DNA from 4 places in the Blautia sp. BCRC 81119 genome. Region 2 is predicted to be linked to each of the others. Evidence: predicted binding sites of a transcription regulator. Region 2 holds the regulator's gene; each other region holds the start of a gene.
What was found. Region 2 encodes Rex, which represses fermentation and respiration genes when NADH is low (regulators of the CRP and FNR family bind a similar motif). Its sites were predicted from a motif close to ATTGTTAANTANTTAACAAT; they were not measured.
Positions count from the first base shown of each region.

Region 1 (7,525 bases), on a different contig from region 2:
AAGTAGTTGCCACTACATACCAGGCTATTTCCGGAGCAGGAAAAACCTTCAAGGACTGGCCGGAGATGGAGCACAACATCATTCCGTACATCGGTGGTGAGGAAGAGAAGAGTGAGAAGGAGCCATTAAGACTCTGGGGCAAGATCGAGGACGGCGTGATCGTTCCGGCTACCACACCTGTCATCACATGCCAGTGTGTACGTGTTCCGGTCCTCAACGGACATACAGCAGCTGTATTCGTTAAATTCCGCAAGAAACCTACCAAAGAGCAGCTGATCCAGAAGCTGGTTGAGTTTAAGGGACTTCCGCAGGAGCTTGAGCTTCCAAGCGCTCCGAAGCAGTTCATCCAGTATCTTGAGGAGGACAACCGTCCGCAGGTACAGATGGATGTAAACTATGAGAATGGAATGGGAGTATCTGTAGGACGTCTTCGTGAGGATACTGTTTATGATTACAAGTTCATCGGACTTTCCCATAACACAGTAAGAGGTGCCGCAGGCGGAGCGGTTCTCTGTGCAGAAACTCTGAAAGCGAAAGGATATATCCAGGCTAAATAAGAACTGGATCCTTTACAGGAAATAAAGAAAATCATCAGGAACGGGATATCGGTTTTTCCGGTGTCCTGTTTTTGCGTATGTGGAAGGAACAAAGGAGATATGCGCAGAAAAGTAATTACTACAGTTGTGACATTTTCCACAACCACGGCTGCCATGAAAATGGAAAGAACGGCCAAGGAATCCGAATTTCCGGGAAGGCTGATCCCGATCCCTTCAGAGATCAGTGCCCAGTGCGGACTGGCATGGAAATGCGTGGAGCAATCAGAGGAGGAAACAGAAAATTTCCTGAAAAAAAAGGAACTGGCCTGGGATGGCATCTATCGTGTTCTGGTATAAAACGGATATTGTTTGTTGTATGTAACAAAACGGAAATTTTTGAAAATTTTCGCATTTTTATTGTTAAATAATTAGTAAAGTGTTACAATATAACAAGCAGATTTCCGGAAAGCGTGTTGCTGTGAACAAAGAAGCAGCAACAAAGTGCCACGCTTGCTAAAAATATGTGGAGGTGCTATTTATGAACAGGGAGGATGTAGAGAAACTGTCAACCGCTGCGAAGGGTAAGATAAACTTACTGAACAGCAATTTCGGAAAATACTTTATGCGGGCGATCATGGCCGGATTTTTTATTGATGTGGCGATGATCTACAGTAACGTTGTTGGAAATGTATTTTCCAAGACATTCCCGGAATGGGGGAAATTCCTTGGAGCCATCGTGTTCTCTATTGCGGTCCTGCTGATCGCAATGGTAGGAGGAGAGCTGTTTACCGGTAACAATCTGGTAATGGCTTTTGGTGCGTATGACAAGAGCGTATCATGGAAAGATGTAGGCAAGGTCTGGGGAATCAGTTACATCGGCAATTTTGTGGGATGCCTGATCCTGGCGCTGATCTTTGCAGGTGCCGGAGCGTCCGGTACAGCAGATTATTTTGCTGGATTTATAAACGGAAAACTGAGTATTCCGGCAGGACAGATGTTTTTCCGTGCGGTACTTTGTAATTTCTTCGTCTGTCTTGCTGTTCTCTGCGGCATTAAGCTGAAGAGTGAGTCAGGCAAGTTCCTGATGATTGTGATCTGTATTTCAGGTTTCGTTGTCAGCGGATTTGAGCATTGTATTGCAAATATGGGTATTTTTACAGTTGCATTCTGTATGGTGCCAGGATTGTCTGTCGGCGCTATGCTTAAAAGCATGGTGATCGTAACACTGGGAAATATAGTTGGCGGAGCTGTGCTTCTGGCATGGCCGCTTAGAAAGATGAGTGCAGATAAATAGTATGGCAAAGGCTTTATACATAGCGGAGAAGCCCAGCGTGGCACAGGAATTTGCGAAGGCTTTGAAGATCAACGGTCAGAGAAAAGACGGATATCTGGAATCTGATGATTCTGTGGTAACCTGGTGTGTAGGACACCTGGTTACCATGAGCTATCCCGAAAAATATGATATCAAGTTTAAAAGGTGGAGTTTTGATACCCTGCCTTTTTTGCCGCGCGAATTTAAATATGAAGTGATCCCCGGGGTCAAAAAGCAGTTCGAGATCGTAAAAGGACTGCTGAACCGGCCGGATGTGGATACCATTTATGTGTGTACCGACTCCGGACGTGAGGGTGAATATATCTACCGTCTGGTAGCCCAGATGGCAGGAGTAAAGGGGAAAGTCCAGAAACGTGTGTGGATCGATTCCCAGACAGAGGAAGAGATCTTAAGAGGGATCCGTGAAGCGAAGGATATCTCGGAGTATGATAATCTGGCAGCATCTGCGTATCTCCGCGCAAAGGAAGATTATCTTATGGGAATCAATTTTTCCAGAGTTCTGACCTTGCGCTACGGAAGCAGTGTCACCAATTATCTCCATTCCAAATATCAGGCCATTGCAGTTGGGCGTGTGATGACCTGTGTTCTTGGCATGGTGGTGCGGAGAGAACGGGAGATCCGTGTCTTTGTGAAGACACCGTTTTACCGTGTCCTTGGCAGCATTGGACTTGCAGGCGAAAATTTTGACGGTGAATGGAGAGCTGTGGAAGGCAGCCGGTATTTCCAGTCCCCGTATCTTTATAAAGAAAACGGCTTCAGGAAAAAAGAGCATGCACAGATGCTGATCGATCAGCTGATGGTGAACCAGCCCCTTTCCTGTATTGTGGAAAAGGTGGAACGAAAAAAAGAAAACAAAAATCCGCCGCTTCTTTTTAACCTGGCGGAGCTTCAGAATGTGTGCTCAAAGCTGTTTAAGATCAGTCCGGACGAGACACTCCGGATCGTACAGGAGCTTTATGAGAAGAAGCTGGTGACTTATCCGAGAACGGATGCCAGAGTTCTTTCCACGGCAGTGGCCAAGGAGATATACAAGAATATATCCGGTCTTCGAAATTATCAGCAGGCCGGTGCTGCGGCGGCAGAGGTTTTGGGGATGGAATCCTGGAAAAGCATTGCAAAGACCAGATATGTGAATGACAAGCAGATCACAGACCATTATGCGATCATTCCTACCGGTCAGGGATTGAATGCGCTTGGAAGCGTGTCTCTTACTGCGCAGCGTGTGTACGAGACTATTGTACGGAGATTTTTGTGTATTTTTTATCCGCCGGCCGTTTATCAGAAGGTGAGTCTTGTGACGAAGCTGGATGGCGAGGCATTCTTTTCATCCTTTAAGGTTCTCAAAGAAGAAGGCTATCTGAAGACCGCCACGAATTCTTTTTCGCGGAAAAGGGCTTCAGACAGTGAGAAAAACAGAAATGGAGAGGAAGACGAGGTTTCCTGTGATACTGTGCTCCTGGAGGCGTTGCAGAAGCTGAAAAAGGGTGATATACTTCCTGTGAACGGTTTGAGTATCAAGGAGGGTGAGACTTCACCGCCCAAACGATACAATTCCGGTTCCATGATCCTTGCCATGGAAAATGCAGGACAGCTGATCGAGGATGAGGAGCTTCGAGCCCAGATCAAGGGAAGCGGGATCGGCACCAGTGCTACCCGTGCCGAGATCCTGAAGAAGCTTTTTAACATCAAATATCTGGCACTGAACAAAAAGACCCAGGTGATCACTCCAACGCTTCTTGGGGAAATGATCTTTGATGTGGTAAATTGTTCTATCCGGCAGCTTCTGAACCCGGAGCTTACGGCAAGCTGGGAAAAGGGGCTCACCTATGTGGCAGAGGGCAGCATCACGGAACAGGAATATATGGACAAGCTGGAGCATTTTGTGCGGGTACGTACCCGGCAGGTGGAGGCAAGCAATTATCAGTATAACCTGCGGCAGTTTTTTGATGTGGCCGCTGTAAACTACAGGAAGCCGGAGCGAGCTTCCAGACAGGGAGGAAAGAGATCATCATGATGAAAGATTTTACTATCAGCAATATGCTGGATCTGAATGAGACCATTGCAGCAGAGCTTTTTGAGGGAAAAACCTATCCGTGGGAGGTTCTTCCGGAGATCGGAGATTTCATTATTAAGCTGGGAAAAACACTGGATTCTTCTGAATATGAGGAGAAGGGCGAAAATGTATGGATCGCAAGATCTGCTACAGTTGCGCCGACTGCAAGTATCACCGGACCGGCTATCATTGGCAGAGACGCCGAGGTGCGCCACTGTGCGTTTATCCGCGGCAAGGCTATCGTTGGTGAGGGCGCAGTTGTGGGAAATTCCACAGAGCTTAAGAATGCAGTGCTGTTTAACAAGGTTCAGGTTCCTCATTATAATTATGTTGGAGATGCTGTGCTGGGATATAAGTCCCACATGGGTGCCGGATCGATCTGTTCCAACGTAAAATCAGACAAGAAGCTGGTTGTCGTAAAAGACGGGGATGAAAAGATCGAAACCGGTCTTAAGAAATTCGGAGCGATGCTCGGGGATCATGTTGAAGTCGGATGCGGTTCTGTGCTGAATCCCGGTACTGTGATCGGACGGAATTCCAATATTTACCCGCTGTCACCGGTACGTGGATGTGTTCCGGCGGATTCCATTTATAAAAATGCAAAAGAGATCGTAAAGAAAAAATAAGAAACATATTCTTCTGGACACGCATTTAAGCTGCACTTTTGAGAAAGTGCAGCTTTTTTTGATGGGGTGATGGATGCAACAGTATTGGTCGTGGAAGGATGAACCGACCGGGAGCGGGCGGGATTAAGATAAAAACAAAAGCTGTCGAAGTATGACCAGTCCTATAATATGGACTGGGTAAAACCAGTAAAAGAAATATTTTGCTGATTTTCCGCGGATGAAGCCTCTTTTTCCATTGTACAGGTTAATGGACAGAAAGGCAAAGGAGGCTCTCCATTCATAGTAAAGCCAGCAGCTTCCGAGGATTGCCTGGCCTGGCTTATCGTTTCGCATATAGTACATGATCAGCAGGAAGATATACCCCCGCCATCCATAGTCTGCTTTCAGAAAAATGGAAACAACAAGCAGTCCCAGGATGCAGAGAAGCTGCATCGAAGGTCTGGCCTGGAAATATTCAATGGCACAAAAGGCCAGATATCCGAGGAAAAGCGTAAAAAACACATTTTGTCTTTCGTAACGCAGCGTATTTGTAAACATCAGATTCCACGGAATTTCTGAGAGCAGCGCAAAAAGAAGGAGATTTCTTCCATAGAGGAACCGGCTCCGTGTATGACGGAAGCCTTCCAGCAGGAGAAAACAGAAGATGGGAAAAGCAGCTCTTCCGATATCGCGGAAAATAAGATATACAGTATATTCTCTGCCGAAAAGTGTAAACAGGATTTTCTGTGCAGGCTGATACATACTGAGCAGCACAGCTCCGATATGATCGATCAGCATGGTGATGATCGCGATCATCTTCAGAGCGCTTCCGCTGAGAATGCGGTATTTTTCTGGAAAAACAGAATCCACAGATGCATTCATGAAAAATATACCTCCAAGGTTAAACTTGCTAATATATTATCACATACATACAGTAGTTGCCAGAAATATTTGACAGTTAGGCATGCAATACTGCCGGAATAACTACCAATATTATGCGTTTTATGGCAAAATTTTATCAAATATGACTGGACGAAACAACGGTTTTGTGAGAAAATAGCGATAGGGTGTTATCGAACTTTTTTTCTCAATAACATCGGTCAATCTATACTTGAAAGGAGTTTTAAAATGATTTATTCACGCGAAGTAGAAGAAATGTGTCCAGTGGCACAGGGCGTACATCATGGTGCCGCTCCGATCCCGGAAGAAGCAAAATGGGTTCAGGCAAAAGAAGTAAAGGATATCTCCGGATTTACACACGGTGTTGGCTGGTGTGCTCCGCAGCAGGGTGCTTGTAAGCTTTCCCTTAACGTTAAAGAGGGAATCATCCAGGAGGCACTTGTTGAGACAATCGGATGTTCAGGAATGACTCACTCTGCAGCTATGGCTTCTGAGATCCTTCCAGGACTTACCGTTATGGAGGCACTGAACACAGACCTTGTATGTGATGCAATCAATACAGCTATGAGAGAGCTTTTCCTTCAGATCGTTTACGGACGTTCCCAGTCTGCATTCTCCGAGGACGGACTTGCAGTAGGCGCTGGTCTTGAGGACCTTGGAAAAGGACTTCGTTCTCAGGTTGGTACAATGTATGGAACTCTGAAAAAAGGACCTCGTTACCTTGAGATGGCTGAGGGTTATGTTACAGGTATCGCTCTTGACGAGAACGATGAGATCATCGGATATCAGTTCGTAAGCCTTGGAAAAATGACTGACTTCATTAAGAAAGGTGATGACCCGAACACAGCATGGGAGAAAGCAAAGGGTCAGTACGGCCGTGTTGCAGATGCTGTTAAGATCATCGACCCAAGAAAAGAGTAATTACACTTCGTAAGGTGAAAATATCAGGAGGTTACAGGAAATGGCTTTATTTGAATCATATGAGAGACGAATTGACAAGATCAATTCTGTTTTAAACAGCTATGGAATCGCTTCTATCGAAGAAGCTGAGAAAATCACTAAAGACGCAGGACTGAACGTTTACGATCAGATCAAAGGCATTCAGCCGATCTGCTTCGAGAACGCTTGCTGGGCTTACACAGTAGGTGCAGCTATCGCGATCAAAAAAGGCTGCAGAAGAGCCGCTGATGCAGCTGCAGCTATCGGAGAAGGTCTTCAGGCTTTCTGTATCCCGGGATCCGTTGCAGACACACGTAAAGTAGGTCTTGGACATGGAAACCTTGGAAAGATGCTCCTTGAGGAAGAGACAGACTGCTTCTGTTTCCTTGCAGGACATGAGTCTTTCGCAGCAGCTGAGGGTGCGATCGGTATCGCTGAGAAAGCAAACAAGGTTCGTAAAAAACCTCTTCGTGTTATCCTGAACGGTCTTGGAAAAGATGCTGCTCAGATCATCTCCCGTATCAACGGCTTTACATATGTAGAGACAGAGTATGATCCATATAAGAACGAGGTTAAGGAAGTATTCCGTAAATCCTATTCTGAGGGACTTCGTGCAAAGGTTAACTGCTACGGCGCTAACAGCGTTCCGGAAGGTGTTGCGATCATGTGGAAAGAGGGCGTTGACGTTTCCATTACAGGAAACTCCACAAACCCGACTCGTTTCCAGCATCCGGTAGCAGGAACATACAAAAAAGAGTGCAACGAGAAAGGTAAAAAATACTTCTCCGTTGCTTCCGGCGGTGGTACAGGACGTACACTTCATCCGGACAACATGGCAGCAGGTCCTGCTTCCTATGGTATGACTGATACACTTGGACGTATGCATTCTGACGCTCAGTTCGCAGGATCTTCTTCCGTACCGGCTCACGTAGAGATGATGGGTCTTATCGGCGCTGGAAACAACCCGATGGTTGGTATGACAGTTGCTGTAGCTGTTTCCGTACAGGAAGCTGCTGACGCTGGCAAATTCTGATTTCAGATAACGAAAAATAGTGGGAAAGGCTGTAAACCTTAGGGTCTATGGCCTTTTTCTTTTTGCTCTGAAATAGAACAAAATATTCTCAAAAAGTGTGAAAAAACAGCAATAGCGAACACGTAG
Region 1 is NZ_QJHD01000001.1:180,492-188,016, reverse strand. Features, by position in the region: gene asd (aspartate-semialdehyde dehydrogenase) at 1-557, shown strand, start outside; gene DMI82_RS00825 (DUF3343 domain-containing protein) at 657-893, shown strand; gene DMI82_RS00820 (formate/nitrite transporter family protein) at 1,075-1,830, shown strand; gene DMI82_RS00815 (DNA topoisomerase) at 1,832-3,883, shown strand; gene DMI82_RS00810 (UDP-N-acetylglucosamine pyrophosphorylase) at 3,880-4,548, shown strand; gene DMI82_RS00805 (TraX family protein) at 4,672-5,409, opposite strand; gene DMI82_RS00800 (iron-sulfur cluster assembly scaffold protein) at 5,656-6,348, shown strand; gene DMI82_RS00795 (GGGtGRT protein) at 6,389-7,399, shown strand.
Region 1: the regulator Rex is predicted to act here: its motif matches at 5,434-5,453, upstream of DMI82_RS00800 (iron-sulfur cluster assembly scaffold protein).

Region 2 (7,525 bases):
CATGGCCATAACCGTCCGCCTTGATCACAGCGATGATCTTTGTCCCTTCTTTGACATTTTTATGCATTTCCTCAAAATTGTGGGCAATGGCATCCAGTGATACCAGTGCTTTTACTCTCTCGTATTTTTTCATAATTCCGACTCCTCTTCACCTATAGCTAATGCCTTGGGCAGATATTCTATGATATCTCCTGCCAGCATACTGCGCTTTCCTTTTTCAGCGGCTGCAAGATCACCGCAAAGTCCGTGAAGATAAACACCTAACGCGGCCTTTAAAACCATGGGAGGCTGTTCCTCCGTTTTCAGATACATACATAACACTGCTGCCAGGATCCCGGAAAGCACATCTCCGCTTCCTGCAGTTGCCATTCCGGAATTACCGGAAAGATTCAGATACATCTGGCTTTTCTCATCTGCGATCACCGTACATGCATCCTTCAATACGCACACAGAGCCTGTTTCCGCAGCACATTTCAGTGCAATATCTGCGATCTCATGCTGGATCTCCTGGATCGTTCTGCCACTGAGCCGGCTCATTTCTCCGATATGCGGTGTCAGGACTACATGCTCTCCCAGATACTGATACCACTGTGGATGTGCAGCCAGAAGGTTCAGGCCGTCCGCATCCAGGATCAGCGGCTTTTTCTCCCGGGCAGCCGCCGTGAGAAACCACTGTTCTCTCTCACGGCTGGCCACTGATGTTCCAAGTCCCGGTCCGATCACGATCACATCACACCAGGATAGAAGCTGTTCATTGGATTCCTGATCAAAGCGGCTGCAGACCATAGCCTCCGGAAGGAGTATCTGCAGTGGGATCCTGTTGGCTTCCACAGTCTGGATCTTTACCATTCCCGCACCGGCACGAAGTGCTGCACTGGCGCTTAAATAAGCGGCTCCGCACATTCCCTCACTTCCGGTCACAAAGAGCACTTTTCCGAAGGTACCCTTGTTTCCGCCGGGATCACGTTCCGGAAACAGCTTCAGATCTTTATTTTCCAGACAGGCGGCAGATGCAGTCACAGCTTCTTGCTCATAGATCCCGATATCGGCGGTAACGATCCTTCCTGCATACAGTCTTCCCGGATAAAAGCAAAGACCTCTTTTCCGGTAGGCAAATGTGACAGTCAGATCGGCGCTGAAGGCAATTCCCATTTCCAGGCCAGTATCTCCGTTCACTCCTGACGGGATGTCAACTGCGATCTTTTTGGCCCTCGCACTGTTCATCTCATGGATGATATCAGCATAATGCCCCTCGATCGGACGCGTCAGGCCTACCCCAAACACGGCATCTACTATAGTAGTATATTCACTCCACTGCGGGTTATTCACCTCCGGGACACGATAACCGGAAGCGATCTTATACTGAAGAGCAGTCTCTCTGGTCATTTTATCTTTGTTTCCGACCATATAAAACTCTACCCGGATCCCCTTCAGATGGAACAATCTGGCAACAGCGATACCGTCACCGCCATTATTTCCGCTTCCGCAGACTACCAGGATCCTTTCGTCCTTCTGGAGATACTTTTCTGTTTCCTCTACCACCTTCAGTGCTGCCCGCTCCATCAGAACCTCGGAGGGAACTCCGATCTCACGGATCGTTGTGGAGTCCAGATCCTTCATTTCTTTGCAGGTAACAAGCTTCTTCATTCTGTCTTCTGCCTCCCCTCTGTCATAGAGAAAGCTGCCGTTTCCGGCAGCTTAACAATTCTTACTTATCCACATGTTCCTGCCTGTATTTACTGAGATTATAAGACAGTGTCATCAGACTCTCGGAAAGATGAACGTTCTCTACGATCACATCATCCGGTGTCTCAAGATCGAGATGTGCAAAATTCCAGATTGCCTTGATCCCGTTCTCCACCAGGATATCCGCCATTTCCTTGGCTTTATTCTTGGGAAGTGTCAGAATCGCGATCTCCACGTTATTCTCTCTCAGGAAAAACGGAAGCTCACTGAGCATTTGGATCTCAAGTCCACGGACTGCGATGCCCTCAAGCACAGGATTTACGTCAAAGATACCAACCAGCCTGAACCCGCGCTTCTCAAAATCCACATAATTGGCAAGTGCCTGTCCCAGATTACCGGCACCCAGGATGATCATCGGATGAACGGTATCCAGTCCCAGGATCTTACCGATCTCTGTATAAAGATAGTGTACATTATAGCCATACCCCTGCTGCCCAAAACCGCCAAAATTATTAAGATCCTGACGGATCTGAGAAGCTGTGGTATGCATCTTCTTACTTAATTCATTGGAAGAAATACGTTCTACATTATCTTCCATCAGCTCTCCTAAGTAGCGGTAATAGCGTGGCAGACGCTTAATCACCGCTTTCGAGATTTGTTTTGTCTCCACGATAGTTTTCCTCCTTACCTTACACTAGGTTAATTATAACGAATTGACATTTTCCTGTCAATTAAAGTTGTCTATTCTGTACAAATTTCTTTATATTTTTTCTAATAATTGATTTTTTCTTTGAAATCCCGGCAGTTTCCGTTATAATAGGTGGAGGATTTTTCCCTGTTCAGACATAAACAGGGGTGATTCTTTATACAGGAGGACAGTTTTTATGATTTTATCATGTCAGAATATATGCAAGGCCTTTGGCGAAAAAGTAATTTTAAATGATGCATCCTTTCACATTGAAGACCGTGAAAAGGCTGCTCTGATCGGCTGCAACGGTGCAGGAAAGACCACACTGCTGCGTATCATCATGCAGGAGCTTTCTGCTGATTCCGGTACCGTGGTGCTTGCCCGGGATAAAAATATCGGCTATCTTGCCCAGTACCAGGATATCCACGGACATCATACCATCTACGAAGAGCTTCTTACCACCAAGCAGCACATCATCGATATGGAACGCCGTATCCGCAATATGGAACAGGAAATGAACACGGTGACCGGTGATGAGCTGAACCGTCTGATGGAAACCTATACCCGCCTGACCCATCAGTTTGAGCTGGAGAACGGATACGCTTACAAAAGTGAGCTGACCGGTGTCTTAAAGGGTCTCGGCTTCACGGAGGAAGATTATGACAAGCAGATTGAAACTCTTTCCGGCGGTCAGAAAACCCGCGTGGCGCTGGGCAAGATGCTTCTTTCCAAGCCGGATATCCTGCTTCTGGATGAGCCAACCAATCACCTGGATATGGAAAGCATCTCCTGGCTGGAAACTTATCTTCTGAATTATCCGGGAGCTGTTTTTATCGTCTCCCATGACCGTTATTTTCTGGATAAGGTGGTCACCAAGGTCATTGAGATCGAAGCCGGACAGACCCGCGTATACAGCGGCAACTACTCTGCCTATGCTCTCAAGAAGGCTCAGCTTCGTGACGCACAGTACAAGGCATACTTAAATCAGCAGCGGGATATCAAGCATCAGGAAGCCGTTATCGCCAAGCTGAAATCCTTTAACCGTGAAAAATCCATCAAACGTGCGGAAAGCCGTGAAAAAATGCTGGACCGTGTACAGAGAATTGAAAAACCTCTTGAGCTCCAGGACCGGATGCGTATCTCGCTGGAACCACGGGTGTTAAGCGGAAACGATGTGCTCCACGTGGAAGCGCTTTCCAAGGCCTTTCCGGGACAGACCCTGTTCTCCGATATCTCCTTTGATATCAAACGCGGCGAGCGTGTGGCACTGATCGGAAACAACGGAACCGGAAAGACCACCATGCTGAAGATCATCAACGGTCTTATTGAGGCAGATGCCGGCAAATTTTCCCTTGGTTCCAAGGTGCAGATCGGTTATTACGATCAGGAACATCATGTTCTGCATATGGACAAAACGATTTTCCAGGAGATCTCCGATACTTATCCGACTCTCACAGAGACCGAGATCCGAAATATGCTTGCCGCATTTCTCTTTACCGGAGATGATGTTTTCAAGGAGATCTCCGCACTTTCCGGTGGAGAAAGAGGCCGTGTTTCCCTTGCAAAGCTGATGCTTTCCGAAGCCAACTTCCTGATCCTTGACGAGCCTACCAACCATCTGGATATTGCCTCCAAGGAGATCCTGGAGGAAGCACTGGTCAGCTACACCGGTACAGTCCTTTATGTATCCCATGACCGTTACTTTATCAATCAGACTGCGACCAGGATCATGGAGCTGACAAACCAGGCAGTGGTAAATTACATCGGTGATTATGATTACTATCTGGAAAAGAAGGAGGAGCTGACCAGTACCTATGCACCGGGAAGCACTTCTCCGGAGGCACCTGCAGAAGAAAAAGCGGTTTCCGAGAACAAGCTTTCCTGGCAGCAGATGAAGGAAGAACAGGCAAAGAAACGAAAACGGGAAGCCGAGCTAAAAAAAGTCGAAGCCCGTATCGAAGAGCTGGAAACAAGAGACAGCGAGATCGACGAAACCATGGTCCTTCCGGATGTCTGCACCAATGTAGCGGAATGTACAAAGCTGAGCCGCGAAAAAGCATCCATCGCTGAAGAACTGGAAGAACTTTATGAAAAATGGGAAGAGCTGGCCTGACGGTCAGCTCTTTTTTATCCCCTTATGTTTTTATGGAAGCAGCATGCCGAGATGCTGTTCAAAGCATACACCATCGTTACGGTCTGTTCCTTCCTCCACCGCATCCCGGATCGATGCCGAGATAAAATCCACGGCCAGCTCTGCACAGGTTTTCATGGAATATCTTTTTACCAGCCCTGCACTGAGCACGGATGCAAAAAGATCTCCTGTCCCGGAATAGCTTCCGCCGGATTTCTCTGCAAATACCCAGGAGCTGTTTCCGTTTTCCAGGACAAGATTCCCCATTTTCAGAGGCTGCCCCTCCTCCCTGTGATCCACTCCGGTGATCACAACGGCAGGAAGTGAAAATTTCCGGGCAAGTCCGCACCCGATCTCCCGGATTTCTTCCATCCGCCGGGCCTCTGATGCCTTTTGCAGTTCCTTCCAGATCTCCTCCATTTTTTCTTTTCCGTAGAGAAGAAGGAGGGCTTCCGTAAGGTTCGGTGTGATCACATAGGAACGACGTGTCAGTTCGCAGAACCGGCTACGAAGCTCTTCTGTATAGATCGGATAAACCGCGCCGTCATCCCCCATCACCGGATCTGTAAGGATCAGAGTATCCTTCCCTGCAAACGCATCCATAAATTTCAGGATCCTGTCTGCCTGCTTATCGTCAGAAAGAAATCCTGTATAGATCCCATCCGGGAAAAATCCTCTTTTTTTCCACTGCTCCATATATGGTTCCATATGCTCTGTGAAATCCTCACAGAAATAACTTTCATAACCGGTCTGGTTGCTTAAAACAGCGGTGGGAAGTGGACACGCCTGGACTCCCATCACCGAGATCACCGGGATCGCTGCTGTCAGTGAACATTTCCCCAGCCCGGAAAGATCATTGATCACTGCTATTTTTTTCATGGTAATTCTCCAGTCTTGAGTTTTTTTCTGTAATATTATAGAATGAACTGTCAGGTTTACGCAATCATTTTTGGAAGGAAATCATCATACTTATGTTAAATATATCTGCAGAACACAAAAAAGAACACCTTTATCTGGAGGTTTATCACTATTACCGGAAACTGATCCTGGAAGGCCGTCTCCTTCCCGGAAGCAAAATGCCCTCCCTCCGCAAATGCGCCCAGGAGCTGAAGCTGAGCCGTACCACCATCGAAAATGCCTATCTTCTGCTGGCAGCAGACGGCTATATCATCGCCAGGGCACAGAGCGGCTATTATGTCACCGGCATTGCTTCCAAGCAGCATCTGCTTACCCCCGAAAAACAGGATAAGGATATCACGCCCTGCCTTTATGATTTTGCTTCTTCCGGTGTTGACCGGGAAAGCTTCCGTTTTGATCTGTGGCAGCGTTACATCAAAAGTGCCCTCCGCCAGGGCGACCGTATGCTTTCTTATGGCGAACCCCAGGGCGAAAGCGATTTCCGGGAGGTTCTCGCAGACTATATCCGGGAACGCAGAAATGTGATCTGCTCCCCGGATGACATTGTAGTAGGGGCCGGTCTCCAGCCCCTTCTCCAGATCCTCTGCCCTCTGATCCATGAACGGAAAACCGTTTCGTTCCCCACACCATCCTTCACCACATGCAGCACCATCTTTCAGGATTACGGCTTTGATGTCCATTACCGGGACAAAAGCTGCGATGTGATCTATGTTTCTCCTGCTCACATGACGAAATGGGGCGAGATCATGCCGGTAAAACGACGCCTGGAGCTGATCCGTCATGCGGAGATCAATGACCATCTGATCATTGAGGATGATTTCGAAAACGAATTTGTTTATTTCCAGAAACCGACGCCTTCACTTTTCGGCCTTGCAGGTGGTGAAAACGTTGTCTATATCGGTTCCTTTTCCAGGCTGCTGCTGCCCTCCATCCGTGTCAGCTTCATGGTACTGCCGCGCTCTCTCCGGGAAAAATATACAAAAAAAGCAGCCTTTTATAATCAGACTGCTTCCAAGGCAGAACAGATTGCACTCTGCCAGTTTATCCGCGACGGGCATCTGGCTTCCCAGACAAGAAAGCTCCGCCGCCTTTATTCCCAGAAGCTGAAGGCTCTTTCCCAGGCTGTCCGGGAAACCTTCGGCCAGGACTGCCAGATCCAAACAGGAGCCGCAGGAACCAGCCTTGCCCTTACTCTTCCCTGTTCTCTCACAGGCAGTGAACTGACAGACAGAGCCCGGAACCGTGGTCTGGGACTGGAGGTTCTCAGAGAAAACGGAGCCGAGGTCACCCTGGTCCTCTCCTGCTCCTCCATTCCATCCAAGGATTTTCTGCCTGCCTGTCAGCTTCTGAAGGATGTTACCGGCTCCTAATCTCTCCGGTTATCGATCATGTAGAGCAGGGCATTTACAATGCACGCAGCAATATTGCTTCCACCCTTGCGTCCTTTTGCCACAATATAAGGCACATCTGCGTGCATAATCAGCTCCTTGGACTGCACAACATTCACAAAGCCTACCGGCACACCGATGATCAGCTCAGGAGAAAGCTTTCCGTTCTCAATAAGCTCATAAAGACGTACCAGTGCGGTAGGTGCGTTTCCAATGGCAAAGATCAGCTTTTTATCCATCTCTGCTGCCTTGTCCATGCTGGCTGTGGCTCTGGTAGTCCCGTTCTTTTTTGCAAGGGCTGCCACATCCTCATCGGACATGAAGCAGTAAGCCTCACCGCCGTAGCGGGCAAGTGCACGCTTGTTGATCCCAGCCTTTGCCATCTGGGTATCTGTGACGATGCAGGCGCCGTTGCGGATGGCGTCCATGGCCATCTCCACTGCCCCCTCCGAGAAGCAGAGATTTTTTGCATAATCAAAATCTGCGCTTGTGTGGATGCAGCGTTTTACGATCAGCTCTGTTCCCGGGATCAGGGGAGTATCCCCCAGCTCTTCTGTGATGATCTCAAAGCTTCTTTTTTCGATCTCCATGGGTTTTACATTTTCAAGCTCAACTTTCATTTCTATTCTTCCTCCGTAATCCCGTTTTCCAGTATCTCATAGATTTTTTTCATATCCAGATGCTTCCGCAGCTCTGCAGCCAGGATATCATACT
Region 2 is NZ_QJHD01000002.1:147,435-154,959, reverse strand. Features, by position in the region: gene alr (alanine racemase) at 1-133, opposite strand, end outside; gene DMI82_RS01760 (bifunctional ADP-dependent NAD(P)H-hydrate dehydratase/NAD(P)H-hydrate epimerase) at 130-1,647, opposite strand; gene DMI82_RS01755 (redox-sensing transcriptional repressor Rex) at 1,709-2,356, opposite strand; gene abc-f (ribosomal protection-like ABC-F family protein) at 2,571-4,487, shown strand; gene DMI82_RS01745 (pyridoxamine kinase) at 4,518-5,384, opposite strand; gene pdxR (MocR-like pyridoxine biosynthesis transcription factor PdxR) at 5,477-6,793, shown strand; gene DMI82_RS01735 (precorrin-8X methylmutase) at 6,790-7,431, opposite strand; gene DMI82_RS01730 (cobyric acid synthase) at 7,434-7,525, opposite strand, start outside.

Region 3 (7,525 bases), on a different contig from region 2:
CAGTGATGCTGGTGTAGGTGCTGCATTCTGCAAAGCAGCTCTTAAGGGAGCAAGCCTGAATGTGTACATTAACACAAAATCTATGGCTGACCGTGCATATGCAGAGGAATTAAACAAAAAAGCAGACGCTATGCTTGAGAAATATACGAAGATCGCAGACGAGACATTTGACAGTGTTCTCGGAAGACTGAAATAGGAGGAACCAGACAAATGGCAAAGCAGTTATTAGGTAAAGAAGTAACAGCGGCTCTCAATGAAAAGATCAAAGCGAACGTTGCAGAGCTTCAGGCAAAAGGTGTAGATCCTACACTTTGCATTATCCGTGTTGGTGAGAATCCAAGCGATATTTCCTATGAGAGAGGTGCTACAAAGCGCTGTGAGACTCTTGGTGTTGCATGTGAGAAAATCCTTCTTCCGGAGGATGTTTCCCAGGATGAGCTTCTTGCAACCATCGATAAAGTAAACAAAGATGACAAGATCCATGGAGTTCTTCTGTTCCGTCCGCTGCCAAAACATCTGGATCAGGCAGTGATCGAGAATGCACTTGCAGCAGAGAAGGATGTTGACTGTATGACAGATCTTTCCATGTCTGGTGTATTTACAGGCAAGAAGATCGGATTCCCGCCATGTACACCGCAGGCATGCATGGAGATCCTTGATCACTATGGAATCGACTGCACAGGCAAAAAAGCGGTTGTTATCGGAAGAAGTCTTGTAGTTGGTAAACCGGCTGCCATGATGCTTGTTAAGAAAAATGCGACAGTAACGATCTGCCATACAAGAACCGTTGATATGCCGTCTGTTGCAAAAGAGGCGGATATCGTCATCGTTGCAGCTGGTCGTGCTGGTGTTGTCGGCGCTGATTATGTCAGAGAGGGACAGACTATTATCGATGTTGGTATCAATGTCAATGCAGAGGGCAAGCTTTGTGGTGATGTTGATTATGCGGCAGTTGAGCCAATCGTTGATGCGATCACACCGGTTCCTGGCGGAGTAGGAAGTGTTACAACTTCTGTTCTTGTAGGTCATGTGGTTGAAGCTGCGATGAGAAAAGCGCAGTAATAAAGGATTGATTATTGATATATGTACAGATTCCGAAATAGTTTTTGTTTACGGATGATGATGCTTGCAGGCGTTCTGGTGATCGGAACGCCTGTGGGTGTTTTTGCAGAAGAAGTGGATCATTCCATGGAGGGACAGATCTCCAAGCCGCAGTCATCCGGAGAGAGTGATATAGATAGTTTTGTGGATGATTCCACAGATAATACTTACGGATATTATACGATCATGGGGTGTACCACAGTGGATGTGGAGGATATGGTGGCGCAGTATGAGGCGCAGAATGTGGAGTATCCTTCCGGTATCCTGACAGAGGGCGGTGCACCGGACATTGATACGTTTTGCACAATTGTGATAGAGGAAGCGGATACGGAGGGTGTCCGTGGTGAAGTTGTTTATGAACAGGCGATGCTTGAGACCGGATGGCTTCAGTTTGGTGGGGATGCCAGTGCAGGGCAGTTTAATTTTTCGGGGCTGGGGACTACCGGTGGTGGTGTTGCCGGTAATTCTTTTCCGGATGTAAGGACGGGGATCCGGGCGCAGGTGCAGCATCTGAAGGCTTATGCTTCTTCGGAGGAGTTGAACCAGGCTTGTGTGGATAACCGTTTTCAGTATGTGACCCGGGAGAGTGCACCTTATGTGGAGTGGCTTGGGATCCAGGAGAATCCTTATGGGGGCGGATGGGCCGCCGGGAGAAGTTATGGATATAAGCTTAGGAGTCTTCTGGCGGAGTTGAAGGGGGAGGAGTATACCTGGCCGGAGAGTACGGAGACGGTGGAGAAGTAGTGGTGGTGGCGAACGGGACGGTAGTGGCGAACGGGACGGCCCGGAAGGGAGTGCGGTTCTGTCTGCGGCCGGGCTTCGTCGGCGGCTGGATCTAAGGCGCCGGGATTCTGCTAAAACCATTTTCCAAAAGCCAGAACTCGCGGCTTTTTGCCGCTCAGACAGCTGGCTTTTGAAAAATAACGCAGAAGTCCCGCCGCCTAAGATCCAGCACACCTCCTGCAGAGTCGTCCGCAGACAGTACCGCACTCCCTTCCGGGCCTGTGCGTTGGCGGTGTTAGGTTGTCTGGCTATGGGGAAGGATGTGGATGAGGGATGGAGGCGGGCTTTGCCCTGTCCTGGTTGATAAAATAATGGAGATGCAACCTTGAAGATTAAAGATCTAGGTTGCATCTCCGTTTTTTATTCAATCAAATTGAAATATTTGGGGAATTATATAGTGGAATATTTTGAGGTAGTTAGTTCAACTCCAGGTTTTCCAGTTCCTGTGAGGGGAGTTTTGGTTCTGAGCTGTCTACGTATTTTTTGAGGGCCTTGGAGGTTTTTGCGAAGCCGGCGTTGGTTCCGGCGCCTCCGATGCAGCCTCCGGGGCAGGCCATTCCTTCGATCATGCAGTTTTTGATCTTGCCGGCTTTTGCCAGAGTGAGGACTTTTTTGCATTCGGCAAGGCTTTCTGCGTGTTCGATGTGGACTGGTACATCGGGATAGTATTCCTTCAGACAGTTTTCGATGGCTCCGGCTACGCCGCCTGCAATGGCGTAGCCTCGTCCTGCTGCGGTTGCGGCCTGGGTTTCTTCCGGGAGCTCTTCGCAGGTGGATGGGGTGATGCTTTTGGCGTCGAACAGGCCCCAGAGTTCCTCGAAGGTGATCACGAAGTCTACATCACTTCTTACGGAATGACGCATGGCTTCCAGTTTCTTGGAGGCGCATGGTCCGATGAAGACTACTTTCGCATGGGGGTGCTCTTTTTTTACGATCCGGGCAGTTGCCACCATCGGGGTCAGCTCCTGGGAGATGTTGTCGATCATAGCCGGGAAGTATTTTTTTGCCATGACTGACCAGGATGGGCAGCAGGAGGTGAGGAGGAACGGGAGGTGGCCGGTTGCTACTTCTTTGGCGTAGTGGTGTGCTTCAGAGATGCAGCCGATGTCTGCGCCCAGTGCTACCTCATAAATGTTTGAGAAGCCCAGCTGTTTGAGAGCGGAGCGGAATTGGCCCGGGGTGACGTATTCGCCGAACTGATTGATGTAGGCGGGGGCGATTTCTGCAATGATCTCAGTTCCTTCTCGGAGGGCATGTGCCAGCTGGAAAATCTGGGATTTGTCGGAGATAGCTCCGAATGGACAGCTGACCATGCACATGCCGCAGGATACGCATTTATCCTGGTTGATGGAGGCGCGTCCCTGTTCATCGCTCTCGATGGCTTTTACACCGCAGGCACGTTCGCAGGGGCGTTCTTTATGGGCGATGGCATCGTAAGGACAGACAGCTTTGCATCTTCCGCAATGGATACATTTGTCCTGGTCGATGAAGGATTTTCCGTTTACCATGGAAATGGCGCCTTTGGGGCAGGTGAGTAAACAGGGATGTGCGACACAGCCGCGGCACATGTTGCTGACTTCGTATTTGTTGGATTCGCATGCGGAACATGCGGAAGGGATCACCTGCATAAGAGGTGGTTCATAATATTTCTCGTCAATGTTGCTGGCCTTCACGCCATCGGTAAGGTGGACGGAACGATTTTCCGGGCGGAGGGAAAGTCCCATGGCCAGACGGACACGTTCGCTTGCAACAGCTCTTTCACGATAGATGCTTTCGCGGTATTTCGCGCGTTCCTCTACAATATTGTAGGGAATGGATTCGATATCATGGATCATTGATTCGTCCGTGGATTCAAATCCGATCTTAGCAATTTCGGTAAAAATCTTTCGCCGGATCTGTTTTACTGGTGTGTCAAGATTTCGCATAGATGTTCTCCTTTACAAAATAAATTAATTAAATGTTTTCCACGCACTTTTTATCTATCTTAAAGTAATTGAGAAATAAAATCAATAACCGGCTTTAATGTTTTGGGGCAGAAACAAAGAGCAGATTTGTATCTTTATTATCAAGGTTGTTAAAAATTGAACATATTTTATGGAAAATAGATACAAAATCAGTAAGTCACTGTAAACATTTCGATATATTCTGAAAAAAGCAAAAAAATCGCTTGTGAAAAATGACCATATAAGTTATAATTAAAGGCATGAAATAGTGCAAAATAATGATTTGCATAAATGCGCGGCACTGACAGAGTGTTAAAGCATTAACCTGTAGTGGAACAGGTTGATCAAGTGGAAAATCTATGAGAAACAAGGAGGGAACCGAATGTTAGACCAGACGTATTACAGAAAAACGGACGAGATCATCGAGCACTACGGCCGGAAAGCTGCATCACTGATTCCAATCATGCAGGATATTCAGGCTGAGTACCGTTATCTTCCGGGAGAGCTTCTTACTTATGTTGCGGAACAGATTGGTGTAAAAGAAGCGAAGGCGTACAGTGTAGCTACTTTCTATGAAAACTTTTCCTTTGAGCCGAAAGGCAAGTACATCATCAAGGTATGTGACGGTACTGCCTGTCATGTACGTAAGTCCATGCCTGTAAAGGAAGCAATGCTGAAGGAACTTGGACTGAGTCATAAGAAGCATACTACAGATGATATGATGTTTACCGTTGAGACAGTTTCCTGTCTTGGTGCCTGCGGACTTGCACCGACACTGACTGTAAATGATGAAGTTCACCCGAAGATGACTCCTGAGAAGGCTGTTGAGCTTTTAAATGAATTGAGAGGTGAGAGCGTATGAGTATAACCAGTATGGAAGATCTGAAAAACAAACAGGCTGAGGTTAAGAAGAATCTTGATGGCTATACCTGCCGTGTTCTCGTCTGTTCCGGTACCGGATGTATTGCTTCCGGTGCTCAGAAGATTTATGAAGAAATGTCAAGACTCTGTGAGGGAATCGAGGGTGTTGCGGTTGAGATGCAGAAGGATGTTCCTCATGTAGGAATCGTTAAGACCGGATGCCAGGGCTTATGTGAACTTGGTCCTCTTATGAGAATTGAGCCCTATGATTATCAGTATGTACATGTTCAGGTAGACGACTGTCGCGAGATCGTAGAGAAGACCGTGATCTGCGGACTGCCTGTTGAGCGTCTGTTTTATCGTCATAATGATGAGGCCTGTCCACATCCCAGTGACATTCCGTTCCTGAACCAGCAGACAAGGATCGTTCTTGAGAACTGTGGCAAGATCGATGCAGAGTCCATTGATGAATATATTTCCGTAGGCGGATTTTCCGCTATGGCGAAGGCTTTCTTTGAGATGACCCCACAGGGTGTTATCGACGAGATCTCGAAGTCTGGTCTCCGCGGCCGTGGCGGTGCAGGCTTCCCTGCAGGCAAGAAATGGTCACAGGTTGCACGCCAGCCGGAAAAAGTCCGTTATGTAGTATGTAACGGTGATGAGGGTGACCCGGGAGCATTTATGGATGGTTCCGTAATGGAAGGTGATCCTTACAAGATGATCGAGGGTATGGTGATCGCTGCCTATGCAGTAGGTGCAGAAGATGGTTATATTTATGTGCGTGCCGAGTATCCTCTTTCTGTACAGAGACTTCGAATGGCTATTGAGCAGGCAGAGTCCTATGGCCTTCTTGGTGATAATATCCTTGGTTCCGGTATTAATTTCCACTTACATATCAATCGCGGTGCCGGAGCGTTCGTATGTGGTGAAGGTTCTGCCCTGACTGCTTCTATCGAAGGCAACAGAGGTATGCCTCGAGTAAAACCTCCGAGAACGGTTGAGCAGGGCCTGTGGGGTAAACCTACGGTTCTGAATAACGTAGAGACTTATGCCAACGTACCGAAGATTATCCTTCAGGGAGCAGACTGGTTCCACACCATCGGTACAGAGGGAAGCCCTGGAACCAAGACTTTCTCACTTACCGGTTCCATTGAGAACACCGGTCTTATCGAGGTTCCAATGGGAACAAGCCTCCGTCATATCATTTATGACATTGGCGGCGGTCTTAAGAGCGGTGCTGCATTTAAGGGTGTACAGATCGGCGGTCCTTCCGGTGGATGTCTGATCGACGATCAGATCGATCATCCGCTTGATTTTGATTCTGTTAAGAAGCTGGATGCCATCATGGGCTCCGGCGGACTGGTTGTTATGGATGAGAATACCTGTATGGTAGAGGTTGCGCGTTTCTTCATGAGCTTTACACAGCGTGAGAGCTGTGGTAAATGTGTTCCTTGCCGTGAGGGTACCAAACGTATGCTTGAGATCCTGGAGAGAATCGTCGCAGGTAAGGGTGAGCTTTCCGATCTGGATGAGCTGGAAGAGCTTGCAAACATGGTTCAGAGCATGGCCCTGTGCGGACTCGGTAAGAGTGCACCGCTTCCGGTCATCAGTACTCTGAAGCGTTTCCGTGACGAATATGTAGAGCATATCGTAGATAAAAAATGTCGTGCGAAGGTCTGCACGGCGCTCCGTCAATTCCATATCAATCCTGAGTTCTGTATCGGCTGCGGCAAGTGTGCAAAGAACTGTCCGGCTGGTGCGATTTCAGGAAAGATCAAGCATCCACATGTAATCAACAACGACGTATGTATCAAATGCGGATCCTGTAAGGATAACTGTAACTTTGATGCGATTTATGTGGAAGCATAGAAGGGAGGATATCTTATGGGTACAATGACAATTGACGGAAGAAAAGTAGAATTCACCGACGAAAAAAATGTCCTGACAGTCATCAGGAATGCCGGTATCAATATCCCCACACTGTGCTATCATTCAGAGGTTTCCACCTTTGGTGCCTGTCGTCTCTGTACAGTTGAGGATGACAGAGGCAAAACATTTGCCTCCTGTTCCGAGCAGCCGAGAGACGGAATGGTTATCTATACCAACTCCGGTCGTATTAAGAAATATCGTAAACTGATCGTGGAGCTGCTTCTTGCAGCACATTGCCGTGACTGTACAACCTGTGTAAAGAGCGGCGAATGTATCCTGCAGGAGCTGGCACATCGCCTTGGCGTGCGGGATATCCGTTTTGAAAATACAAGAGAACAGCACGAGATCGATGACAGTTCACCGTCCATCATCCGTGATCCGAACAAATGTATCCTCTGCGGCAACTGTGTACGTGCCTGCGAGGAACTTCAGGGAATCGGAGCTCTTGGATTCGCATTCCGTGGAACAGAGGCCATGGTCATGCCTGCATTCAATAAAAAGATTGCTGAGACACAGTGTGTAAACTGTGGTCAGTGCCGTGTTTACTGTCCGACAGGTGCGATCTCCATCCGTACACATATGGATGAAGTATGGGATGCACTGGCTGATAAGAATACTCGTGTTGTTGCACAGGTTGCACCGGCAGTTCGTGTTGCAGTTGGTGATCATTACGGACTTGCCAAAGGCAGAAGTGTTATGGGTAAAATCGTTAACGCGCTTCACAGAATGGGCTTTGACGAAGTATACGATACCACATTCAGTGCCGACCTTACCATCATGGAAGAGACCAAGGAGTTCCTAAACAGAGTGGAGAAGGGTGAGAATCTTCCGCTTCTGACTTCCTGCTGTCCTGCATGGGTGAAGTTCATCACAGATCAGTATAAGGAATATGTTCCGAACATTTCTAC
Region 3 is NZ_QJHD01000016.1:31,413-38,937, reverse strand. Features, by position in the region: gene DMI82_RS10740 (cyclodeaminase/cyclohydrolase family protein) at 1-196, shown strand, start outside; gene DMI82_RS10735 (bifunctional 5,10-methylenetetrahydrofolate dehydrogenase/5,10-methenyltetrahydrofolate cyclohydrolase) at 211-1,062, shown strand; gene DMI82_RS10730 (glucosaminidase domain-containing protein) at 1,084-1,845, shown strand; gene DMI82_RS10725 (4Fe-4S dicluster domain-containing protein) at 2,301-3,809, opposite strand; gene DMI82_RS10720 (complex I 24 kDa subunit family protein) at 4,210-4,689, shown strand; gene DMI82_RS10715 (NADH-quinone oxidoreductase subunit NuoF) at 4,686-6,557, shown strand; gene DMI82_RS10710 ([FeFe] hydrogenase, group A) at 6,573-7,525, shown strand, end outside.
Region 3: the regulator Rex is predicted to act here: its motif matches at 3,955-3,974, upstream of DMI82_RS10725 (4Fe-4S dicluster domain-containing protein).

Region 4 (7,525 bases), on a different contig from region 2:
GAAGCTGCTCCAGATTTTTGCCAAAGACATGGATGGCACCGTCCTCTGCTGCCTCTGTAAGGGCGCTTCGGATCTCACGCTCAATAGCCGGTCCGATGAGACGTTTATAGCTGTCCTCAATGGCTTCTTTCAGAACAGGTATAGTGTATGGATTATCGCGGACGATCACCTGTTTTTCAAGATAACGGATGATCTCTTCCTCAGGTGCAAGGATCTTCACAGTAAGGAATTTCTCTTTCTCACCACGGTTCAGAGCAAGGACACGATGACCTGCAAGCTTTTTCACCGGCTCCTCAAAGTCATAATACATCTCGTATACAGACTGCTCCTTCTCATCTCTTGCGGTAGAACATATAGTTCCCTTATCCATTGTTCTCTTACGGATACTGATACGATAATCTGCTTCATCAGAAATGTGTTCTGCAATGATATCTCTGGCACCGCTGATGGCCTCTTCCACAGTTTTGACTTCTTTTTCCTCAGAAAGAAATGCTTTTGCCTCTTCTTCAAGAGGTTTCTTCGTCATCTGGAGAAGGATGATGTCGGCCAGCGGTCCCAGACCTTTTTCCCTGGCGATGATGGCACGTGTACGGCGCTTCGGGCGGTACGGACGGTAAAGATCCTCTACCACAACGAGTGTCTGCGCTGCCTCGATCTGTTTCTTCAGCTCCGGAGTCAGCTTGCCCTGCTCCTCGATGCTGCCCAGAACCTGAGCCTTTTTATCCTCAAGATTTCTTAAATAAGTAAGTCTCTCATTAAGATTACGAAGCTGTTCATCGTTCAGTGTACCGGTTGCTTCCTTACGGTATCTGGAAATAAAAGGAATGGTGCAGCCTTCATCGATCAGCTTAACCGCTGCCTCGACCTGCCATTTCTCAACGTTCAATTCTCTGGTAATTACCTGAATAATATCCATTTTTATCTTTCTCCCGTTGTTTCAAATTTGCCTGAGGCTGCTTTTTCCTCTTTACACAGCTTCTGACATTTATCAAAGATCAATCTGTGCGATCACGTCCTTCAGAGCATTGGCGCTTGCATGAAGCTTCTCTGTCTCCTCCTCGGTCAGCGGAACACGAACGATACGTTTTACACCTTCCGGTCCGATAGAAGCCATGGTACTAAGACATACGTCTTCAACACCGTACTCTCCGTGAAGCATGGTTGATACACTGACTATTGTATCAGATGCTGCAAGAAGAAGCGAGCAAAGTCTGCAAACAGATACGGCTACCGCATAAAATGTAGCACCCTTCTTGGCGATCACAGTTGATCCTGAAGTATGAACATACTCCAGAACCTCTTCTCTGTCAAGTGGCTGCAGATCTTTCTGATCCTCATGAACGATCTTGTCAAACTCATCAAGGGTCGCACCTGCAACAAAGGCTCTGGACCACGGTACAAAGGAAGTATCTCCATGCTCTCCGAATACATAGGCGTGGATGTTTTTCTCAGATACACCGTAGTGCTGAGAAAGTCTGCAGCGGAGACGGGCCGTATCCAGGGCGGTTCCGGAACCAAGGATCTGATTTTCCGGCAGTCCGGAAAGCTTTGCAAATGCATAAGTCATAATATCACATGGATTACTTACGATAATATAAAGCGCTTTGGGAGCCACCTTTACGATCTCCGGAGTAATACTCTTCATAATGTTGACGTTGGTCTGTGTCAGCTCGATGCGAGTCTGTCCCGGTTTTCTGGCAATACCGGAAGTGATGATCACAATGTCAGAATCTACAGCATCCGGGTAATCTCCTGCCACGATGGAGATCGGCTCACGGAAACTGGTTCCCTGCTCAATATCCATAACCTCACCTTCAGCCTTATCTTTGTTAATATCGATCAGAACAATCTCTGATGCAATACTCCTCTGTGATAAGGTATAAGCGATAGTTGCTCCTACACTTCCTGCTCCGATGATCGTAATTTTACTGCTCATATTTGTTCTCCTTTCAGCGTTGTTTGTCATTTTAATAACAACTTTAATTACACACATTCAAACATAACATAAAACATTGCCCTGTGCAATAAAAATTTTATTGTATTTCTCAGGTTAATTCCCGCTAATTTGCATTTCAAATTATTTAAACCGATTGTATTTTCTGATATTTTCCCTATTATTCTGTATACATTCCTGTTATTTTTTTATCGATTTATAGAAGCAATTTCAGAAACCTAGCAAAAAACCTCTGAACTTCAAAAAAATCAAGAAGTCCAGAGGTTTCTTTCACCTCTTATTATTGGCTTAGATTCAGATGTTTATAGCTGCTCCAACGTTCACCCGGTTAATTCTTTGCCTGGGCAAGGGCCTTTTGTGCAGCGTCCAGGATCCCTTCGGAGGAATATGTGGCTCCGCTGACAGTATCGATTCCATCCGCCGACTGGTTTGCCATGATCTGAGAATAGATCGTGCTCCATGCAGGATCAAAAAATTCCGGTGTATCCTGATTTGTCTGCTCAATGGATACGATCTGGCCTCCTGAGATCGTAATTGTCAGATATGTTTTTCCTCCATATCCAAAAGCCGAGCCTGTATACGTTCCATCTCTGTACATTCCCACCGGTTCCGGTGCTTCCGTTGGCTCCGGTGTTGCATCCGGCTCATCTGTCCCTGGTGTTGGAGTTACATTGGGTTTTTCAGGAACCGGCGTCACATCCGGGTCGTCCGGCTCCGGCGTCGGGGTTGCTGCCGGCGTCTCTGTTGGCTTCGGTGTGGCCGTTGGTTTCGGCGTTGCCGTAGGTTTCGGTGTGGCTGTTGGCTTTGGTGTCGGTTTCTTTGTCGGAGTTGGTGTCGGTTTCTTTCCATACTCCGGATTGATCGCTTCTTTAAGAGCTTTTTTTACAGCGTTGAGAATTCCGTTGGAGGAATAGGTTGCTCCGCTGACTGCATCAATATCATCTACAGAATCCGTACCAATGATCTGTTCCTCCAGCACGCTCCATGCTTTTTCAAAAAACTGCTCCGTGTCCGTATTTTCCTGTTTCAGGGCTTCGATCACTCCATCCTTGATGGTCACAATTACTTTCACGTCTCCATTGAAGCCCTTTGCCGAAGCTGTATATTTACCGTCCAGATATTTTTGGGGACTGTCCGGATCTTCCGGTTTCTTTGTAGGAGATGGTTTTTTTGTAGGTGACGGAGCTGATGTCGGAGTTGGTAAAGCAGTTGCTGCAGGTGTAGGGGTGACCTGCTGGCTGTTTCCATCTGCCGCTGCCTGGGAGAGGGCATTCTGAACTGCCTGGATGATTCCGTTGGAGGAATAGGTTGCTCCACTGACTGCATCTACATTCGGTGTATTTCCGGCGATCATCCTGCTGATCACACCCTGAGCTGACGCAAAATACGACGCGGTTTCTCCAGATGCCTCCAGAATATCTATGGCTGCAATCTTTCCGCCGCTGATTGTTACTCTCACGCGAATCGTCCCGCCAAATCCGGTTCCGCTTCCTTCATACGTACCGTCCTTATATCCATCTGCCGGAACGCTTGCTACCGGTGTCTGCGTGGTTCCCTGTCCTGCGGCGCTGGCATTGCTTTTTGCAGATTCGGAAACCGTTCTTGTACCTGAGCTTTTTTTCGCTGCTGTTTTTTTTGCACTTTTTTTCGATGAGCTTTTCTTTTTTGTTGTACTGTTTTTCTCAGCTGTGGCAGTTGTGCTGTCAGAAACAGTATTTTCTTTTTCATACCCGAGATATTTTTCCAGCTCTGAAGCAGACATTACGGTCGTCTCTGCTTGCCCGACTGCTTCTGTCTCTCCATCAGAGCCCTTCGCCTTTATGCCTGAAAACACAAGCGCCGCAATCACAGCAGCTGCAGGAACCAGCTTGGTCCAGGGTATCTTCGGAGTATTTTTTTCCTCCTGCTTTTTATCTTTCAGATCTTTTTCCATGCTTCCTTACTCTCTCCTCTTTTCTTGCGGCCTCTGTCAGACATTGCTCTTCAGAAATCAGCAGACCTCTGCCGCAGACATTGCTCTATGTCTGCGGCAGAGGCTTCTGGATATCTGTGATCACATTCGGTTCAACAGTGAAATTATTTAACTGTTACCACAAATTTCTTTGTAATTCCGTTGCATTTCACTGTGATCGTTGCTTTACCTTTTTTGATTCCCTTTACAACACCCTTGCTGTTTACAGCTGCAACTTTTTTATTGCTGCTTGTATATGTAACCTTGCCTGCAGGTGCTGCTTTGGATCTGATGGTTGTTGTTTTACCTTTTTTGATCGTTGCAGAAGATTTTACAAGACTGAATGCAGGATTCTTGACAACTACTTTGCAGGTTGTCTTCAGGGCTCCTGCCTTTGCTGTAATCGTAACGGTTCCTGCTTTGATTCCTTTTACAACACCTGTTTTACTGTTTACGGTTGCAACCTTTGTGTTGCTGCTTGTGTATTTTACAGTTGCAGATGGTGTTGCAGTTGCTTTTACAGTTGCTGTTTTTCCTTTGTAGATCGTTACGGAAGCCTTTGCGAATTTAATTGTAGAAGCTTTTACTGTTACCTTGCAGGTTGCTGTGGCATTTCCGACCTTTGCTGTGATAACTGCTGTTCCGGCTTTTACGCCTTTAACGACACCCTTGCTGCTTACCGTTGCAACCTTTGTGTTGCCGGACTTAAATGTTACTGCTGCATCGCTGTCATTTGTTGTTGCCTTAAGAGTCGTTGTTTTTCCTGTATATACAGCTGCTGCTGTCTTATCAAGTGTAACTGTTACCTTCTGAAGCTCTTTCTCTGCTCCCTGAAGATGTTCAAGTGCTTCATTTACCTCAGCCTGACTTGCATCTGTTTTTGCAAGAATGTCTTCTGCTTCCTGAAGCTCACCGGCAAAGGACTTCCAGGTTGCAATTGTGTAATCTGCCTCTGCCAGAGCCTTTGCAGCTTCCACTTCTGTTTTAAGACTTGTAAAATCAGTTGGCTCCATTGTAGGATTTACGATATTCTCTGCAGTTGCCTGGAAGCTGTAGGTATAGTCATTATATCCGAGAGCATACACTGTCAGTTTCCAGTATCCTGTTCCGTCTGTTCCTCCCGGAAGCTTGCAGCGTGCAGATTTTGTAAGTCCAAGCTGGATTCCCATTGCTTTATGCATCCAGTTATCTGCGGCAAACTTGGTTCCATAAGAAGCGAGGCATTTTGTATATGTGGAATCATCTCCATAATAATCCCAGCGTACAGCCTGCATATTTGCACCAAGATCGCCATAATTTCCATTGAGATCCACACGGAGGAATTCGCCGTAGCTTCCGCTTGCTGCTTTTACACTCGGCTTGATCTCTGTTGCTGTTTTTAACGCCTGATCCTTGATACCGGAAGCTGTTCCGTCTGATTTTCTTGCTGTAAATGTAAAGCCGTCACCATTTTTCTCCACATATTTCAGACCATTTGTCTGTGCATTTACGTCTGCCACAAGGCCTTTATAATACTGGAGATTGTTTTCACTGTATCCTCCGGAGAGCACAGCTCCATCCTGTACAACATTATACTTTTTGCAGAAATCTGCAAAATCTGCGGTCTTAACTGCTACCGGGACATATTTCAAACCATATATCTCATAATGATCCATCGTATAGGTTTTTCCATCTTCTGTTGTTATACTGCCTCTGTTCCATTTTACCTTGGAACCATCTGTAAGATAAAGTGTGCTTCCTTTATCCTCCCAGTAGGATACGTCGAATCTGGTTCCGTCTTCAGCAATGATCGTAGCTTCTGTCTGATAGCTTCCTCTGTGGAGTCCATGATTTGCAGTCGCTCTTGTTACTGTATCAAAAGCTCCTGTATCAAACTCACTATGTGAATCCTTCTCTTCTGAAGAGCTTGTATCTCCAGCTGCATATACGCCTTCTGCTGCCCAGTACTCACCCCAGGTAAGTCCTGCATATACGTACTGATACTCGCCTGTCAGCTGGTCAGAATCGGAAAATGCTTCCGCCACTTCATCGCCTTCTGTGAAATCCTCTTCCCCTGTAGAGAACGGGTCTGCTTCCTCTGCTGTCTCATCCAGAGTCTCGACAGCTTCTGTATCTTCCTGCTGGATATCCTCTGTCTCGTCTGCAGCAGCTTCTGGCACTGCTGCATCCTCTGCTGCTTCTTCTGTTATGTCTGCAGCATCCTCTATAGCTTCTTCTGCTACAGCTTCAGTATCCTCTGCCGTTTCCTCTGTGCTAAAATCCTCCGTATCTCCTGCCTCTGCCTCGGAAACCACGGCTGCATCAAGATCAGATGCCATTACAGCGGTCGGAAAGGTTGTTGCTGCCACTGCAAGACTTAAAATGCATGGAGCTGTTTTTTTCAATAGATTCCACTTCTGCATTGCTTATTCCTCCTAAAAATATGATATATTTATAGAACCCTTTCCAGGTTTACTATCGCAAGTACTGCGGATATGAGCATTCCCCTCTGCCAAACAGTCATAAACCGGATCGCCGGGAGATCAGCTTCACTCTGCAATATCCTCCACACTATAGGAATCCGCAAGCAGGCTGAACCGCTCTTTCATCCCCTCAGTGAGATATACATGATGGTCTTCATCCACAAAAAGTCCGTCTGCACCGTAAGCTTTCAACAGCTGTGTCCCTTTTTCCACCCCCAGCACAAAACATGCTGTGGAAAGCGCATCTGCCTCCAGACCTGAGTCACAGACTACCGTTACCCCGGTCACTCCGCTTTCTGCCGGATAGCCGGTAGACGGGTCCATAATGTGGTGATACCTTACACCATTTTCGATAAAATATTTCTCATAATCTCCGGATGTGGAAAGAAATTCTGTACCATTTAAGGCAACCACACCAAGATAGTCATCCTCATTTTCAGCTCTGGGATCTGTCACCGCCACATTCCAGGAAGAACCATCCGGCTTGCTTCCGTAGGTCATGACACTGCTTCCTCCCAGATTCATAAGTGCTGCTGTTACATCCTTCTTTGTTTCCAGTTCTTTAAGGATCAGGTCACAGCCAATACCCTTTCCCGCTGCTCCAAGATCCAGAGAACAGCCCTCCTCCATATGGACCGTATTTCCGTCAAGAAAAATCTTCTGATATCCGGAATCCTTCAGAACATTCTTAATTTCTGCTTCTTCCGGAATTTTCTGGTTTTCCCCTCCAATATCCCACAGGCGGATCAGCTTCCCAATGGTTGGGTCAAAGGCTCCGTCAGAATCCTCTGCGATCTTCAGAAGACGTTTCAGGTATCCGGAAAGCTCGTCGGAAATCTCCGTATCTTTTCCGCTGTCTGCATTCACCTTATAGATCTGGGACTTCTCATTGGTCCAGGAAAGAAGGTTCGTCTCCACATCTGTCAGCACAGCTGTCAGCTTACTGTTTATATCGTCACCTGTGGTATAGAGTGTTTCTGATACCACAGTATCCATTGCAAAATCTGTATCGGTATATGTCTGTACATCCTTTTCCGAAGCAGCCATGCACAGCACAGGAAACAACACCGCAATCCCTGTAAATGTAACTGCTGCCAGAAAAGTTTTCTTTTTCAGAGCCTGATATCTCATAGATCATTTTTCCTCAATTGTTCCAAT
Region 4 is NZ_QJHD01000031.1:15,523-23,047, forward strand. Features, by position in the region: gene DMI82_RS16470 (Tex family protein) at 1-916, opposite strand, end outside; gene DMI82_RS16475 (L-lactate dehydrogenase) at 989-1,936, opposite strand; gene DMI82_RS16480 (FMN-binding protein) at 2,283-3,887, opposite strand; gene DMI82_RS16485 (penicillin-binding Tp47 domain C-containing protein) at 4,031-6,307, opposite strand; gene DMI82_RS16490 (FAD:protein FMN transferase) at 6,434-7,498, opposite strand; gene DMI82_RS16495 (4Fe-4S binding protein) at 7,502-7,525, opposite strand, start outside.
Region 4: the regulator Rex is predicted to act here: its motif matches at 1,959-1,978, upstream of DMI82_RS16475 (L-lactate dehydrogenase).